2 regions of the Serratia sp. K1WW1 genome follow, and region 1 is predicted to be linked to the other one. Evidence: riboswitches for the same ligand, from Rfam matches in the RefSeq annotation. Region 1 holds a riboswitch; the other holds the start of a gene.
What was found. A riboswitch is a leader RNA that binds a small molecule or an ion and turns the genes downstream of it on or off. The one in region 1 is predicted to bind manganese.

Region 1 (7,473 bases):
GCCAACGTCAGCACGCCGCTGATCATATAGCGTTCCTCCTGCGCAAAGGTTTCTTTCACCTTATGCAGGCTGTCTTCATCCACCTGCTGCTGGGTACGCTGTTGCCCCATCAGGCGCATAATCGCTTCAGCCGTGCGTTCGCGCATCGGGCGACGAGACTCGTGCTTGATGAAGTTGCGCCGTGCAATCTGGTTAAACATCTCGATCAGGATCGAGAAGCCAATCGCCGCATACAGATAGCCTTTCGGAATGTGCACGCCAAGGCCTTCAGCAATCAGGCTCAGGCCGATCATCAGCAGGAAGCTCAAACAGAGCACCACGATGGTCGGATGGGCGTTCACGAAGTTGGTCAAAGGTTTCGAGGCCAGCAACATCACCGCCATCGCAATCACTACCGCTGCCATCATGACCGGCAGATCGTTGACCATCCCCACCGCCGTGATCACCGCGTCGAGCGAGAACACCGCATCAAGGATGACAATCTGCACCACCACCGCCCAGAATTTGGCGTAGCCACGGTTGGCACCTTCCTGATGAGTGCTGCCCTCCAGCCGTTCATGCAACTCCATCGTGGCTTTGAACAACAGGAATACCCCACCAAACAGCAGGATCAGGTCGCGGCCAGAGAAAGCGAACTCCCCCACGCTGAACAGCGGTTTGGTCAGCGTCACCATCCACGAAATCACCGACAGCAACCCAAGACGCATCACCAAGGCTAATGAAAGGCCGATAATGCGCGCTTTATCACGCTGCCTGGGCGGTAGTTTGTCGGCAAGAATGGCGATGAATACCAGGTTGTCGATACCCAGCACGATTTCCAAGACCACCAGGGTCAATAACCCGGCCCAAATCGAGGGGTCCATTAATATTTCCATATCAGACTCCAGAAGAAAGACAGGTTGGCAGAGCTGTGCTCAGACGTAGGGAGGCAAACGCAGACGTGGCGTTGGCGATGAAAGAGAGAAAACAGGATGACACTAACAGGAAGCAGCCATAAGGCCGAGCGAACGTTGTGGCGCCAACAGGTGGCGGGTGAAACCTTTTAAAACAGTAACTTCGGTGACAGTCCATAGGGAGGGCTGAGGCCCTTCACTCCTTGGTTATGAAAGAAGAATGCACTCTAACAGGAAATTTTTCGCCAGAAAAGTGGCTTTGTTCAGTTTGCGTCTCATTTTGTAACAGCTTTGCTGTTTAATTCCGCAAACTAACTATTCGGCTTAATCGATCCACTAATAGCAGAGCAATGTCACAAAATTTATTTTTTCACGCACTAAAATAAATGGCGTTAACGGGAATTAACGGCCACAGGTTTTTGAAACTGCGTGATAAATGTTAAGTGTGAGTTTCTTTTTTTCTACCATAATGTATTTGAACCAACGTATCTGAACCGCGGAAGTGACTGCCAGGATGGTGATGAGTCAAGACACGATCCGTGCCTTAAGTTCAACGAGGAGGTAGCGAGTGGCAATAGCTATTATCATCGGCACACACGGGACTGCAGCGGAACAACTGCTGAAAACAGCAGAAATGCTATTGGGTGAGCAAGCCAACGTCGCCTACATAGATTTCGTTCCCGGTGAGAATGCTGAAACGTTAATTGAGAAATACAATGGGAAAATCAGTGAGCTCGATACCAGCGATGGCGTCCTGTTTCTGGTTGATACCTGGGGCGGCAGCCCGTTTAACGCGGCCAGCCGTATCGCAGTAGACAAACCACACTATGAGGTTATCACCGGGGTTAACATTCCCATGCTGGTGGAAACATTCATGGCCCGTGATGACAACCCAAGCTTTGACGAACTGGTCGCGCTGGCGTTGGAAACCGGCCGTGAAGGCGTGAAAGCGCTGAAGAAACCGGTGGAAGAGAGTGTTAAGCCCGTCGCGCCACAAAGTGCCCCTGCTCCAAAAGCCGCTGCGCCCCAAGCGCCTCTCGGCCCCAATGACCATATGAAAATCTGCCTGGCGCGTATTGACGATCGTCTGATCCACGGCCAGGTTGCTACCCGCTGGACCAAAGAGACCAACGTCAGCCGCATCATCGTAGTCAGTGATGAAGTGGCCGCCGACCACGTCCGTAAAACCTTGCTGACTCAGGTTGCTCCCCCAGGCGTTACCGCTCACGTTGTTGACGTGGCAAAGGCGATCCGCGTCTGGAACAACCCGAAATATGCGGGTGAGCGCGTGATGCTGCTGTTCACCAACCCAACCGACGTTTGGCGTCTGGTTGAGGAAGGGGTGAATATCACATCGGTGAATATCGGTGGTATGGCGTTCCGCCAGGGCAAAACCCAGGTGAATAACGCGGTGTCCGTCGATGAGAAAGACATCGAGGCGTTTAAGAAGTTAAACGAACGCGGGATTGAACTTGAAGTCCGTAAGGTCTCTTCCGACAGTCAGCTAAAAATGATGGACCTGATTAACAAACTCAATTAACGACAACGTCGTTAATTTTTTACTCAGAGCTGTTTGGTCATATAGGAGAAGTGCAATGGAGATCACCACTCTTCAGATTGTACTGATATTTATCGTTGCCTGTATCGCCGGGATGGGTTCCGTCCTGGATGAGTTTCAATTCCACCGCCCGTTAGTGGCCTGTACGCTGATTGGCTTCGTTCTCGGTGACATCAAAACCGGTATCATCATCGGCGGTACGCTGGAAATGATCGCACTGGGTTGGATGAACATCGGGGCTGCGGTTGCACCCGATGCGGCGTTAGCGTCGATTATTTCCACCATTCTGGTTATCGCCGGTGGGCAAAACATCGGTGCCGGTATTGCCCTGGCGATCCCACTGGCAGCAGCAGGCCAGGTACTGACCATTATCGTACGTACCATCACCGTGGCCTTCCAGCATGCGGCGGACAAAGCGGCAGAACGGGGTAACCTGAACGGTATTACCGTGATCCACATCGCGGCCCTGTTGGTTCAGGCAATGCGTGTCGCTATTCCTGCGGTGATCGTGGCGGTCTCTGTCGGCACAGCTGGCGTCCATGCCCTGCTTAACTCAATTCCGGAAGTGGTCACAGGCGGTCTAAACATCGCCGGTGGCATGATCGTGGTAGTCGGTTACGCGATGGTCATCAACATGATGCGTGCCGGTTATCTGATGCCATTCTTCTACCTGGGCTTCGTTACCGCAGCCTTCACCAACTTTAACCTGGTCGCACTCGGTGTGATCGGTGTGGTGATGGCGGTGCTCTACATCCAGCTCAGCCCTAAATACAACAAGTCTCAGGTGGTTCAGGCCAACCCTGCCGGTGCCAACGACCTCGATAACGAATTGGACTAGGAATAGGTGAAAGAAATGGTTGATACAACGACTCAAAAGAAACTGACACCTGCCGATATTCGAGGCGTATTCGTACGCTCCAACCTGTTCCAGGGTTCATGGAACTTCGAACGTATGCAGGCGCTAGGTTTTTGTTTCTCCATGGTACCGGTGATCCGTCGCCTGTATCCGGACAACAACGACGAACGCAAGCAGGCAATCAAACGCCATCTTGAGTTCTTCAATACGCAACCGTTCGTCGCAGCGCCAATACTTGGCGTTACCATGGCGATGGAAGAACAGCGTGCCAACGGCGCACCGATCGACGATGCGGCCATCAACGGCATCAAAGTAGGTTTGATGGGGCCACTGGCCGGCGTCGGTGACCCGATATTCTGGGGTACCGTTCGCCCGGTATTTGCCGCATTGGGTGCCGGTATTGCCATGAGTGGCAGCCTGCTCGGCCCGCTGTTGTTCTTCGTGATGTTTAACCTGGTACGCCTGTTGGTTCGTTACTACGGTGTCGCCTACGGTTATCAAAAAGGGGTCGATATCGTTAGCGATATGGGCGGTGGTTTCCTGCAAAAACTGACGGAAGGGGCGTCCATCCTCGGCCTGTTTGTCATGGGGGCCCTGGTTAACAAGTGGACGCACGTGAATATCCCGCTGGTGGTGTCAAAAATTACCGACCAGACCGGGCAAACCCACGTCACCACGGTACAAACCATCCTTGACCAGTTGATGCCTGGCTTGGTACCGCTACTGCTGACCTTCGGCTGTATGTGGCTACTGCGCAAGAAGGTCAACGCGCTGTGGATCATTATCGGCTTCTTCGCCATCGGTATCTTCGGTTACTGGATTGGTCTGTTAGGTCTGTAATAGCAATTGATGGCCGGGGGGCAACCCCCGGTTTTTTTATTTATGGAGTGGTGAGATGTCGCTGACCGATGGCGTAATACTGATTTTTATTCTGCTGATGCTGGCGTATGCGCTGTATGACGAGTTCGGCATGAACCTGCTGAAAGGAAAAACGCTGTTAAAGGTGCAGCTCAAGCGGGGTAACCGCCTGGACTGCCTGATCTTCGTCGGTCTGATCGCCATCCTGATCTACCGCAACCTGGTCGAGCAGGGAGCGCCGATAACTACCTACCTGCTAATTTCCCTGGCGTTGATGGCGGTATATATCTCCTATATCCGCAAGCCCAAAATGTTGTTTAAAACTACGGGCTTCTTCTATGCAAATGCGTTTATTGACTATCGACGCATCAAAGCCATGAATTTATCCGAAGACGGCATTCTGGTTATCGACTTAGAACAGCGCCGGTTATTAATCCAGGTGACGCACTTGGATGACCTGGAAAAAATCTATCATTTTTTCCTTGAAAATAAATGAGTTAAAAACCACCCTCCCCATACTGATTAATTAACAGTGCTTTGTTTGGGTAATTAATCAGCATGGCTGGTGTTTTTTCTGCTTATTATTTCCACACCATTGATGCAACTATCGCCATTACTTCCCTCAACAAACACGCTAATGAAAATAAGTCTCAATTTCACCCAATACCCCGGTGAAATTAAACGTTGTCCGCAGCAAAAATATTATGGTATGGTTGCGCCGTCATTGGGGAGTAGCCGGTTTCTGGGGAGTCATAACCAGAAACGCCCGTATCAACATACTCGTTTCGTCAGCGAAACGTGGTGCGGGCAGCCAGGTAGGTTGGCGAGACCATAGGCACGTAACTCCGTCGTATGGTTGGGGGTGGGTTACGTGTATATGGAGCCACCCGGCCGAGACTATTTCAATGAACCTTTCCGCAACTCTTATCCTGGCTTTTGGCATGTCTATGGACGCGTTTGCCGCGTCGATCGGCAAAGGTGCCACTCTGCATCAACCGCGTTTTCGCGAAGCTATCCGTACCGGTCTGATCTTTGGCATCATTGAAGCCATTACCCCGCTTATCGGCTGGGGTATCGGGCTGTTTGCCAGCCAATACATCATGGAGTGGGACCACTGGGTCGCCTTTAGCCTGCTGTTTATCCTTGGCGCACGCATGATCGTTGAAGGGGTGAAAAACAAGCCGGAAGAAGAGAAAGTCAATCGTCATGGCTTCTGGGTGCTGGTCGCTACGGCCATTGCCACCAGTCTGGATGCGATGGCCATCGGTGTGGGCCTGGCATTCCTGCAGGTTAATATCCTGCATACCGCGATGGCGATAGGTATGGCAACCATGATCATGGCGACGCTGGGGATGATGGTTGGCCGGTTTATCGGCCCGCTGCTGGGCAAGCGCGCAGAAATTCTTGGCGGCGTGGTGCTGATCGGGATTGGCTTTAATATCCTGCTGGAACACTTGGGCTACCTGGCTTAATCCTTGGCTGCGAAGAAGACTCCCTCACCCTAACCCTCTCCCCAAGGAGAGGGAACCGATCGAGTTCGTTGATCTTTCTGCGTAATATCCCAACTTTCTTGCTTTTACACCCTAGTTTCCGAAGCTACACGGGCCAATTACCTCTCCCCAAAGAGCCGATCGAGTTCGTTGATCTTTCGGCGTAATACCTTAACTTTCTTGCTTTTACTCCCTACTTTCCGAAGCTACACGGGCCAATTACCTACTCCAGGCAGCTCCCTCACCTTGGATAAGATGGGTGTTCGAGTTGCTCAGGTGATCTCTTTACCTCCAAAAAAGCAGGGGCTATCAGCTCCCTCTCCCTGTGGGAGAGGGTTGGGGTGAGGGGAAGGTTAACATTGATGCCACTCAGCCCCGGCGGTACAAGCGGATGGCGAAATCCGTCTCGCAGGCAAAGGTGGCCATGTCGAGCAAACCTTGCTGCACCTCCGGTGAAGCGCGCCAGGCAAACGGCGTCATCTGCAACAGATTGGCAGCCTGCTCACCCGGCAGCGCCATCGGATACGCCAATGGCTCGGCCAATTCACAGCTAAAGCCCTCAAGCTGCTCATCATGCTCCGCATGCAATTGAACCTCCTGATAAACCTGCTGTTTTAGCTGATAAAGGTGCCGAGGCCCCGGTGACACTGTCACAACCACCCCACCCGGCTTGACTACCCGCGCCAATTCCTCGGCTTTACAGGGGGCATAGATACGTAACACAGCATCGAGCGACGCGTCAGCAAACGGCAGGCGATGGCTGGAAGCCACACAGAAAGAGACCGCCGGGTAGCGTTTGGCCGCCGAGCGGATAGCCACCTTGGCAACATCCAGGCCATACACCATTACGGTCCGTTCCTGAGACAAGCGTGCCGCCACGGCGGCCGTGTAATAGCCTTCACCACAGCCAATATCCAGCAGTGTCTGCGGCTCAATAGGCAAGGAGCTGGCTAACAGCTCGGCCACCCGCTGTTGCAACGGCTGGTAGTAGCCGCCGTCAAGAAATGCGCGGCGGGCCTGCATCATCTCGGCACTGTCACCCGGCTGTTTAGAACGCTTGTGTTGCACCGGCATTAAGTTGACGTACCCTTCTTTGGCACGGTCGAATTGATGGTTATTTTCGCAACGCCACTGTTGGTTTGCGAAATCAAGCGGTTGGAAGCACAGGGGGCACTGATAAGACATGGATGAGATCCCGAAGAGAGATGGCGCAGGTAGTCTAAAGAAGGCTGGTGTACGATGCAAGGCGGATGCCCATCTGCCACTAGCCAAGTAATCCAAAAGCTGGCTACACTGGATATCTCCTCTCAGCCACAGGCAAAGACGTTCTATGACCGACTATTCCCCGCTGCTCAGCGGCGTTCCTGGCATCGCTCATGGCTTTGGCAATAAAGGTGCCCTGCTGCCAACGCCGTTACAGCCCTTTCGCAATACGCTGCCTGAGAAAAAACAGGTACACGGTACTCGCATAGTCGATATCCATCAGGCGGGCCAGCAATGCGGTGAGGCCGATGGCTTCTTTACCCGTGAGCCAGGGATCCTGATCAGCGTATTAACCGCAGACTGCCTGCCGGTGATTTTCAGCCGTAAAGACGGTAGCGCCATTGCTGCGGTACATGCGGGCTGGCGCGGCCTGCTGGATGGCATTCTGGAGCAGATGGCCAAACGCATCGGCCAGGATGACGATACCGCCAATTGGGTGGCCTCCATCGGCCCCGCTGCGGGCGCTTGCTGCTATCAGGTTAACCAGGAGCTGGTCGAAAAGTTTCAGCAGGCGCTGCCCTTGCCAGCAGAGCTGATCAGCCCGACCCACCGCCA
Region 2 (7,473 bases), 630 kb from region 1:
TACGCTTGCCGATGCCGCACTGGCCAAGCTGGAAGAAGCCTTGCTGGAGCTGCACGGTAGCCAGGGGATGGTGGTGGCGCTGGTTAAATTACTGAATCAGGCGGCGTTGGCCGGGCTGGCGGATTTCAGCAGCCGGGTAGTAGAACAGCTCACTGCGGCTGTGAGCCAGGAAGGGAGCTTTGAGGACCTCGGCTTCGCGCTGGAAGCGGCCCACACGCTGTATCGCCACGGTGAAAGCGTAGGGATGCAAGGATCAGCGATCTTGTTGACGGTGATCCAGATAACCTTCGACCGCGCACTATGGCTATGTGAAAGCTATGGCAGCGTGAACCCCGCCGACAGTCATCGGCACATTGCGGCATTTCAGGCGATCCGCTTGGTGACGCGGGATCTGCTCGCGCTGCCTGATGCCGACCGCAATACGTTATTTCCCGCGCTGGAAGCCGATCGCGCGCTCACCGTTTGGCAAAGAAAAGCCGCGTCTACCGATGCCGATCCGTTAAGCCGTGGTGCGGCATTGGGCGCATTACTCAGCCTGAATGACACCCAGCCTGATACCACATCACCGATCGCACAACCACTAGCGCTGCTGGCCACCCTGGCAGCCAATAAAATGGGCGATGCGCTCAGCGGATTGATTGCGTTGGCGCGCCACCAGTTGACCCAGGATTTAACCTTTGTTGACGGCCTGAACCAGTTGGTTACCGCACTGGACGACGAAGACTTCCTGCTGGCCTTACCCGCGATGCGTGGGGCATTTGCCTGGCTGCCACCAAGGGAGCGCGGTGAGTTTGCCCGCCAGATACTTGAGCTGCATCAGGCGGGGCATTTGCCGGTTTCGTCGTTAAATCGCGAAATTACTGCCGCAACGCCGCAAGAGATTGCTGCAATGCAACAGGCCGAAAAGCGGGCACTGGAAATCCTTGGCCAATGGGGGCTGGTGTAATGGCAAATCAATTAACTCCAGAGTTACAGCGTTGGCGCTTGCTGTTAGGCGAAGCCGCCGAAGCCTCGCTGGGTGAATTAGACGATCACTATCGCTCAGTTGATAGCGCCCTGGAATGGCTGTATGGCCGGGATCCGGAACGTTTGGCCCGCGGTGAGCGCGGAGCCAGCCTGGGTAAGTCCAACCTGACTACGCCTGAGTGGATTAATGAAATTCATCAGCTGTTCCCGAAAGAAGTGATCGAACGGCTGGAGGTGGACGCGGTTGAGCGCTACGGCATTGACGATGTGGTCACCAATCTTGACGTGCTGGAACGTATTGAACCCTCGGAAGCGTTACTGAAAGCGGTGTTACATACCAAACACTTGATGAACCCGCAGGTGTTGGCCGCCGCACGCCGATTGGTGGCGGAAGTGGTACGGCGGATCATGGAACGCCTGGCGCGTGACGTACGTCAGTCGTTTTCCGGCAGCCGCGACCGGCGCCGTCCCTCGCAGGTCAAGGTGGCGCGTAACTTTGATTTTAAACGCACCGTTGCCGAAAACCTGCACCGCTGGAGTCCGCAGCACGGCAAGCTGTTTATCGAAACCCCAGCGTTTATGAGCCGCGTTAAACGCCATAGTGAACGTTGGGACATCATCCTGCTGGTAGACCAGAGTGGCTCGATGGTGGATTCTGTGATCCATGCCGCAGTGATGGCAGCCTGCCTGTGGAATTTACCGGGCATGCAAACCCGGCTGGTCGCCTTTGATACCGCCGTGGTGGACTTGACCGCAGACGTCAGCGATCCGGTCGAACTACTGATGAAGGTGCAGCTAGGTGGCGGCACCGATATTGCCAAAGCGGTGGGCTATGCCCAGTCCTGCATCACCAATCCCCAGCGTACGATCGTGGTGGTGCTGAGCGATTTCTTTGAGGGCGGCAGCGAAAGCGAGCTGATACGGCGGGTGCGCACCTGCATTCAGGCCGGAGCCAAAGTGCTGGGGCTGGCAGCGTTAGATCATCAGGCCAACCCACAATACGATCGTGATATGGCTAACCGACTGGTCGCGGTCGGCGCGCAGATTGGCGCCATGACGCCCGGCGAACTGGCGGCCTGGCTGGCTGAAAAGGTACAAGGATGACTAAACGTTCCGATTTACTCGAACTCACGCCGGAAGCCCTGATGGTGTTAAGCAACGCGGGCTTCGTCAAGCGCGCGCAGAAAGAGGTCGCCGAAGGAAAACTGCCTGAACTGACAGAGCGTGACGACGGCTGTATTGAGGCCAAGTTCGGCGACGGTAACCAAGTCACTTTTCCGCCTGGCAAAACCTTGCGGGATGCGACCTGTAGCTGCCCGGCCAGCAGCATCTGCCGCCATCGGGTCACGCTGGTCCTGGCCTATCAGGCGTTACATGCTACTGGAGTGCCCCCAGAAGCTGACGATGCTCAGCCGCAAGAACCTGCACCGGGTTGGTCACCGGTCAGATTTAGTGAACAGCTTAGTGATGTCCCGCTCTCGGTCATTAGCCGGGCTAAAAAGCTGATCCAGGGCAGCATAGTGGTGCAATTGAGCAAAGGCAGCGGGGCGCAAGCGACTCCTTCTGCGCGTTTACCGATGTGTGACGTGCGATTTTTCTCCCGCAACAGCCTGGCCCATGCACGCTGTGACTGTATTCAAGAGACGATTTGCGAACATATTGTGATGGCGGTCTGGGGTTTTGAACAGGCCGAGATCAGCCAGCCAGACTTTGAGCAGTTAACGCTGCAAATCCGTTTGCCCGACGGTGAACAGGCGCAGGCAAACGCCTTATTCGACCAGTCAGAAGCGGTGCTATTACAAACGTCATTGGATAAATTGCTGCTCAAACTGTGGTCGGACGGCAGCAGCCAGCCAGAGACGGCCATCAAACCGCTGATGGCGGAAGTGAGTCGCCATGCCCAGCAGCTTCAGTGGCGCTGGGTTAGCGAAAGCCTGGCGGATATTCAGCAAGAGATGGCCGATCAGCATAATCGTTCAAGCCGCTATCATCCGGTCGAATTTTTGCAGCGCATCAGCGGGCTTTCGGCCCGGTTAGTCGCGGCCAGGTGCATGGATCAACAGGCGCAGCAGCAGAACTTACCACGCCTTCCTGCGGCTGAAATTCTTGGCCTGGGCGTCAAAGGTGAGATCCAACTGGAACATCTGAAACTGGTATCACTCGGCGCGCGTTATTGGGCCGACGAGCAGCAGGAAGGGGTGGATCTGATCTACACCGACCCGGACTCCCAAGCGCTGATGGTCATTGAACGTCAGTGGCCTAAAAATAGCGATCCACAAGACGTGGCGACGCCGATAGGCAGCCGCAGGATTGCCGGCCACCCGGTAAAAAAACTGGCGGCCTGCCAGGTGATCACCAATGCCGCCAAGCGCCGGGCAAACGGGGCGTTAGACATTGCCAGCGGTAAGCAATATACCAGCGTGTTGCCGCTCTCTGCCCGTGCGTGGGAGCTGTTGGGGGAACCGCTCAGGCAGCCTGATGCGGCAGCGTTGAAACGTCATCTCCAGCTGGCATTGCCGGACTTTGTACGCCCCAGACAGCCGATCGAACAGTTGCATATCTTACCGGTTAGCGAAGTGCTCGACTGGTGCTGGGACCCGGCATTACAGTGCTTGCAGATTGATATCTTAAGCGGAGAGGATCGTGATGATAATTTTGTGACAGTGTCACTAGATTACGATAGTGCCGCCCCTCAGGCTATCGAGGTATTGGCCAGGGCAATGCTCACGCCAGCAACCCCGCCACGGTTGATTTCAGGCAGGGTGAAGATCGAGTCAGGCAAGCTGTTTATCGAGCCGTTGGCCGTAGCCAGTGACACCCAGATATTCTCGCTGTGTGCCGATGAGGCTGAACCTTTCCCGATGGAGCGCCAGGCCGATCTGCAACAGCGTTCAGGTATGCAGCAAGCGTTGGCAGACACCGAAACGTTGCTGGCTCAGTGGTTACAGCAGGGGATCCGGCATCAAGGGGGGCGTGGAATTGAACGGGTGGAAATGTTGGCCGAGGCGCTAAATGGTCATGGCCTGGTGCAGTTGTCTGCATGGTTAAACGAGTTACCCGAGCGTATTCGCTCCAATAACCACACAGAATTAGTCCAGCGGTTGATGATGATTTATCAAACGCTGCGCCTGGTGAAAGACAGGCAGAGTAATTGACTTTGACAGCGCCATGACAGTTCGACTAAGCTTGCCCCACTCATTTGGGGAGTAGCCTTCCTTCATCATGAAGGAGGATGTGTCAACATACTCAGCAAGTTGCTGTGGCACATCCGTCGATCAGATTGGCGAGACCATAGGGGTAATATTTCTTTTGGATTGGACGAGGAATATTACACCATGGTTTGCAACGTCCAGTCGGTATTTCCATAATGACCCTTTTTTCTGCTTTAATTTCACATAGCCTCGGCCAAAAAACTGCCCAAAAGCCTTACGAATTGAGGGCTAAAGGATGACGCTGTCATTTTTCCAGCTCGCGATATCCTTAATCATCATATTGATTGCCTCTGAAATTTTCACCAATGCCCTGGAACACCTTGGCGAAAGGTTGAAGATCTCTGAAGGGGTAACCGGTTCGCTTTTTGCCGCTATTGGCACCGCCTTACCGGAAACCATGGTACCCATTTTGGCTCTGGTTGCCGGCACGTCGGCGGCTAATGTTAACGAAGAGATTGGCGTGGGGGCGATATTGGGCGCGCCGCTGATGCTGTCTACGCTGTCGATCTTTTTGATGGCGCTGGCCGTGGTAAGACGGCGGGGCATTAACGGGTCTATCACCCCAGAGCCCACCGGGTTTATACGGGATACGCATTACTTCCTGCTGGCTTTTGTGTTAGCCGCAATCGCCTTGTTCATTCCTGTGGAGATGAAGATCGCCAGAATGGGCGTCAGCGTTTTGTTAGTCTTGCTTTATGTCACCTATATTGTAAAAACCTTACACGCGTCGAAAAAATTAGTGGCTGAAGGCAATGGAACCGCGGCAGATAACGTCATGTTCTTATCCCGAGTGGGGTTGCCCACCACGCTATTTACCATCATCCTGCAAACCATAATGGGTTTGGGCGTATTGGTGGCGGGGGCTTTAGGTTTTATAGACGGTGTGGCCGCAGTATCGGAAAAGCTTGGCATCTCGGTGTTGCTGCTGTCATTGATTATCATTCCTATCGCTACCGAATTGCCAGAGAAGGTGAACAGCATTCTATGGATACGCAAAGGGAAGGATACTCTGGCATTAGGCAATATTACCGGCGCAATGGTTTTCCAAGGCACCATATTACCCGCCATCGGGATATTATTGACGCCATGGCAACCCCGGCATGAAGTGTTGATTGGGGTGTTTATTACGCTTTCATCGGCATATTGGCTATGGATCAATGCCAGAAACAAAAAGCTGAAAGTGTGGATGTTATTTATTAATGGGGCTTTCTATTTCGCTTATATTATCGCCTCAATCTCATTTAGCGGCTAAATAATTACCGTCCCTGCAATCCGATGTAGGTCAAAGCGATAACCCTACTCACTCCCCCACAGAACTGATTGCTAACAGGCCTTGACCTTCCCCTGGTGGGAAGGTTTAAGCTTTTGTTACCGATACTTCCCAGGAGTAGAACCATGGCTTCCGCTTCCGTCCCATCAGGTTCCAATCAAGCGGCTCGTCTGAGCCTGCCGGTCGAAGGAATGACCTGTGCATCGTGCGTTGGCCGTGTCGAACGCGCACTAAAAGCCGTTCCCGGCGTGCAAACGGCCACGGTCAATCTTGCCACCGAGCGGGCAGATGTCACCTTTAGCGGCGTGGCCGATCCACAAGCGGCCGTTAGTGCCATCGAGAGCGCCGGCTACGCCGTCCGTGAAGAGACTACCGAGCTGGCGATCGAAGAGATGACCTGCGCATCCTGCGTCGGCCGGGTTGAAAAAGCGCTAACACAACTTCCAGGCGTCCTCTCAGCCAGCGTCAACCTGGCGACCGAGCGTGCGCGGGTACGGCACCTCGCCGGGGTTGTCTCCACCGCTGATCTTGAAGCGGCGGTTGTGCAGGCGGGTTACAAGGCCCGTCGGTTGTCTGCCGAAACGGCGAATGTAAACGATCAGGATACCGAACGCCGCGAGAATGAAGCGCGCGGCTTACGCCGCTCTTTGCTGATTGCGGGCATTCTCACTTTGCCGGTCTTTATCCTTGAGATGGGCTCACACCTTATTCCCCCGATGCACCATTGGGTGCAGGGCGTTTTGGGTGAACAGGCGAGCTGGTATATACAGTTTGTACTCGCCACCCTGGTGCTGTTCGGCCCGGGCCTGCGCTTTTTCCGCAAAGGTATCCCGGCGTTGTTGCGCGGGGCTCCCGATATGAACTCACTGGTGTCGGTAGGTACGGCAGCGGCCTACGGCTATTCGGTGGTGGCGACTTTCATTCCCGAGGTGCTGCCGCAGGGAACCGCTAACGTCTACTTCGAAGCCGCCGCGGTCATCGTGACCTTGATCCTGCTTGGGCGCACGTTGGAGGCTCGTGCCAAGGGGCGAACGTCGCAGGCCATCAAACGGCTGGTCGGGCTTCAGGCCAAGACGGCGCGCGTTGAACGTAACGGCGATACCGTTGAGATCCCGCTCGATCAGGTGACCACCGGTGACGTGGTGTTCGTGCGTCCAGGGGAGAAGATCCCAGTCGATGGCGAGGTCGTTGAGGGGGCATCTTATGTGGATGAGAGCATGATCACCGGCGAACCGTTGCCCGTATCGAAGGGCGTAGGCGCTGCCGTTGTGGGTGGCACCATCAACAAGACCGGTGCTTTCAGCTTCCGCGTCACCAAGGTCGGGGCCAATACGGTGCTGGCGCAAATCATCCGTCTGGTTGAGGAAGCGCAGGGCTCCAAGCTGCCGATCCAGGCGCTGGTCGATAAGGTGACCATGTGGTTCGTACCGGCAGTGATGGCCGCCGCCGTGCTGACCTTCCTGGTTTGGCTGATCTTTGGCCCGGAACCGGCGCTGACCTTTGCGTTGGTGAATGCGGTTGCGGTGCTGATTATCGCTTGCCCATGTGCCATGGGGCTGGCCACGCCGACGTCAATTATGGTCGGTACCGGGCGTGCTGCTGAACTTGGCGTGTTGTTCCGTAAAGGGGAAGCCTTGCAGGCGCTGCGTGACGTGAGCGTTATCGCCCTCGACAAGACCGGCACCTTGACCAAAGGACGCCCAGAACTCACCGATCTGGTTCCCGCCAAGGGTTTTGAGTACAGCGAAGTGCTGGCTCTGGTTGCGGCGGTCGAAACCCGCTCTGAGCACCCGATCGCCGAAGCGATTGTGCTGGCCGCCAAACAGCAAGGCATCACGCTGGCCCCCGTTGAAGGCTTCGACTCCGTGCCGGGCTTTGGCGTAACGGCCAAGGTAGATGGCAGGGTGGTTTCAGTTGGTGCAGATCGGTTCATGACGCAGCTTGGTCTTGATGTAGCGAGCTTCAAATCTGCCGCCCAGCGCCTGGGTGAACAGGGTAAGAGCCCGCTCTATGCCGCTATCGATG

Region 2: another riboswitch for manganese. It lies ahead of ACX9GU_RS13825 (sodium:calcium antiporter); the one in region 1 lies ahead of mntP (manganese efflux pump MntP).

The regions. Positions count from the first base shown of each region.
Region 1 is NZ_CM147697.1:2,423,149-2,430,621, reverse strand. Features, by position in the region: gene ACX9GU_RS10980 (TerC family protein) at 1-875, opposite strand, end outside; gene manX (PTS mannose transporter subunit IIAB) at 1,462-2,433, shown strand; gene ACX9GU_RS10970 (PTS mannose/fructose/sorbose transporter subunit IIC) at 2,489-3,289, shown strand; gene ACX9GU_RS10965 (PTS mannose transporter subunit IID) at 3,305-4,147, shown strand; gene ACX9GU_RS10960 (DUF986 family protein) at 4,203-4,661, shown strand; yybP-ykoY riboswitch at 4,880-5,060, shown strand; gene mntP (manganese efflux pump MntP) at 5,071-5,637, shown strand; gene rlmA (23S rRNA (guanine(745)-N(1))-methyltransferase) at 6,025-6,840, opposite strand; gene pgeF (peptidoglycan editing factor PgeF) at 6,986-7,473, shown strand, end outside.
Region 2 is NZ_CM147697.1:3,051,037-3,058,509, forward strand. Features, by position in the region: gene ACX9GU_RS13810 (DUF5682 family protein) at 1-946, shown strand, start outside; gene ACX9GU_RS13815 (VWA domain-containing protein) at 946-2,070, shown strand; gene ACX9GU_RS13820 (SWIM zinc finger family protein) at 2,067-4,121, shown strand; yybP-ykoY riboswitch at 4,155-4,251, shown strand; gene ACX9GU_RS13825 (sodium:calcium antiporter) at 4,414-5,430, shown strand; gene ACX9GU_RS13830 (heavy metal translocating P-type ATPase) at 5,574-7,473, shown strand, end outside.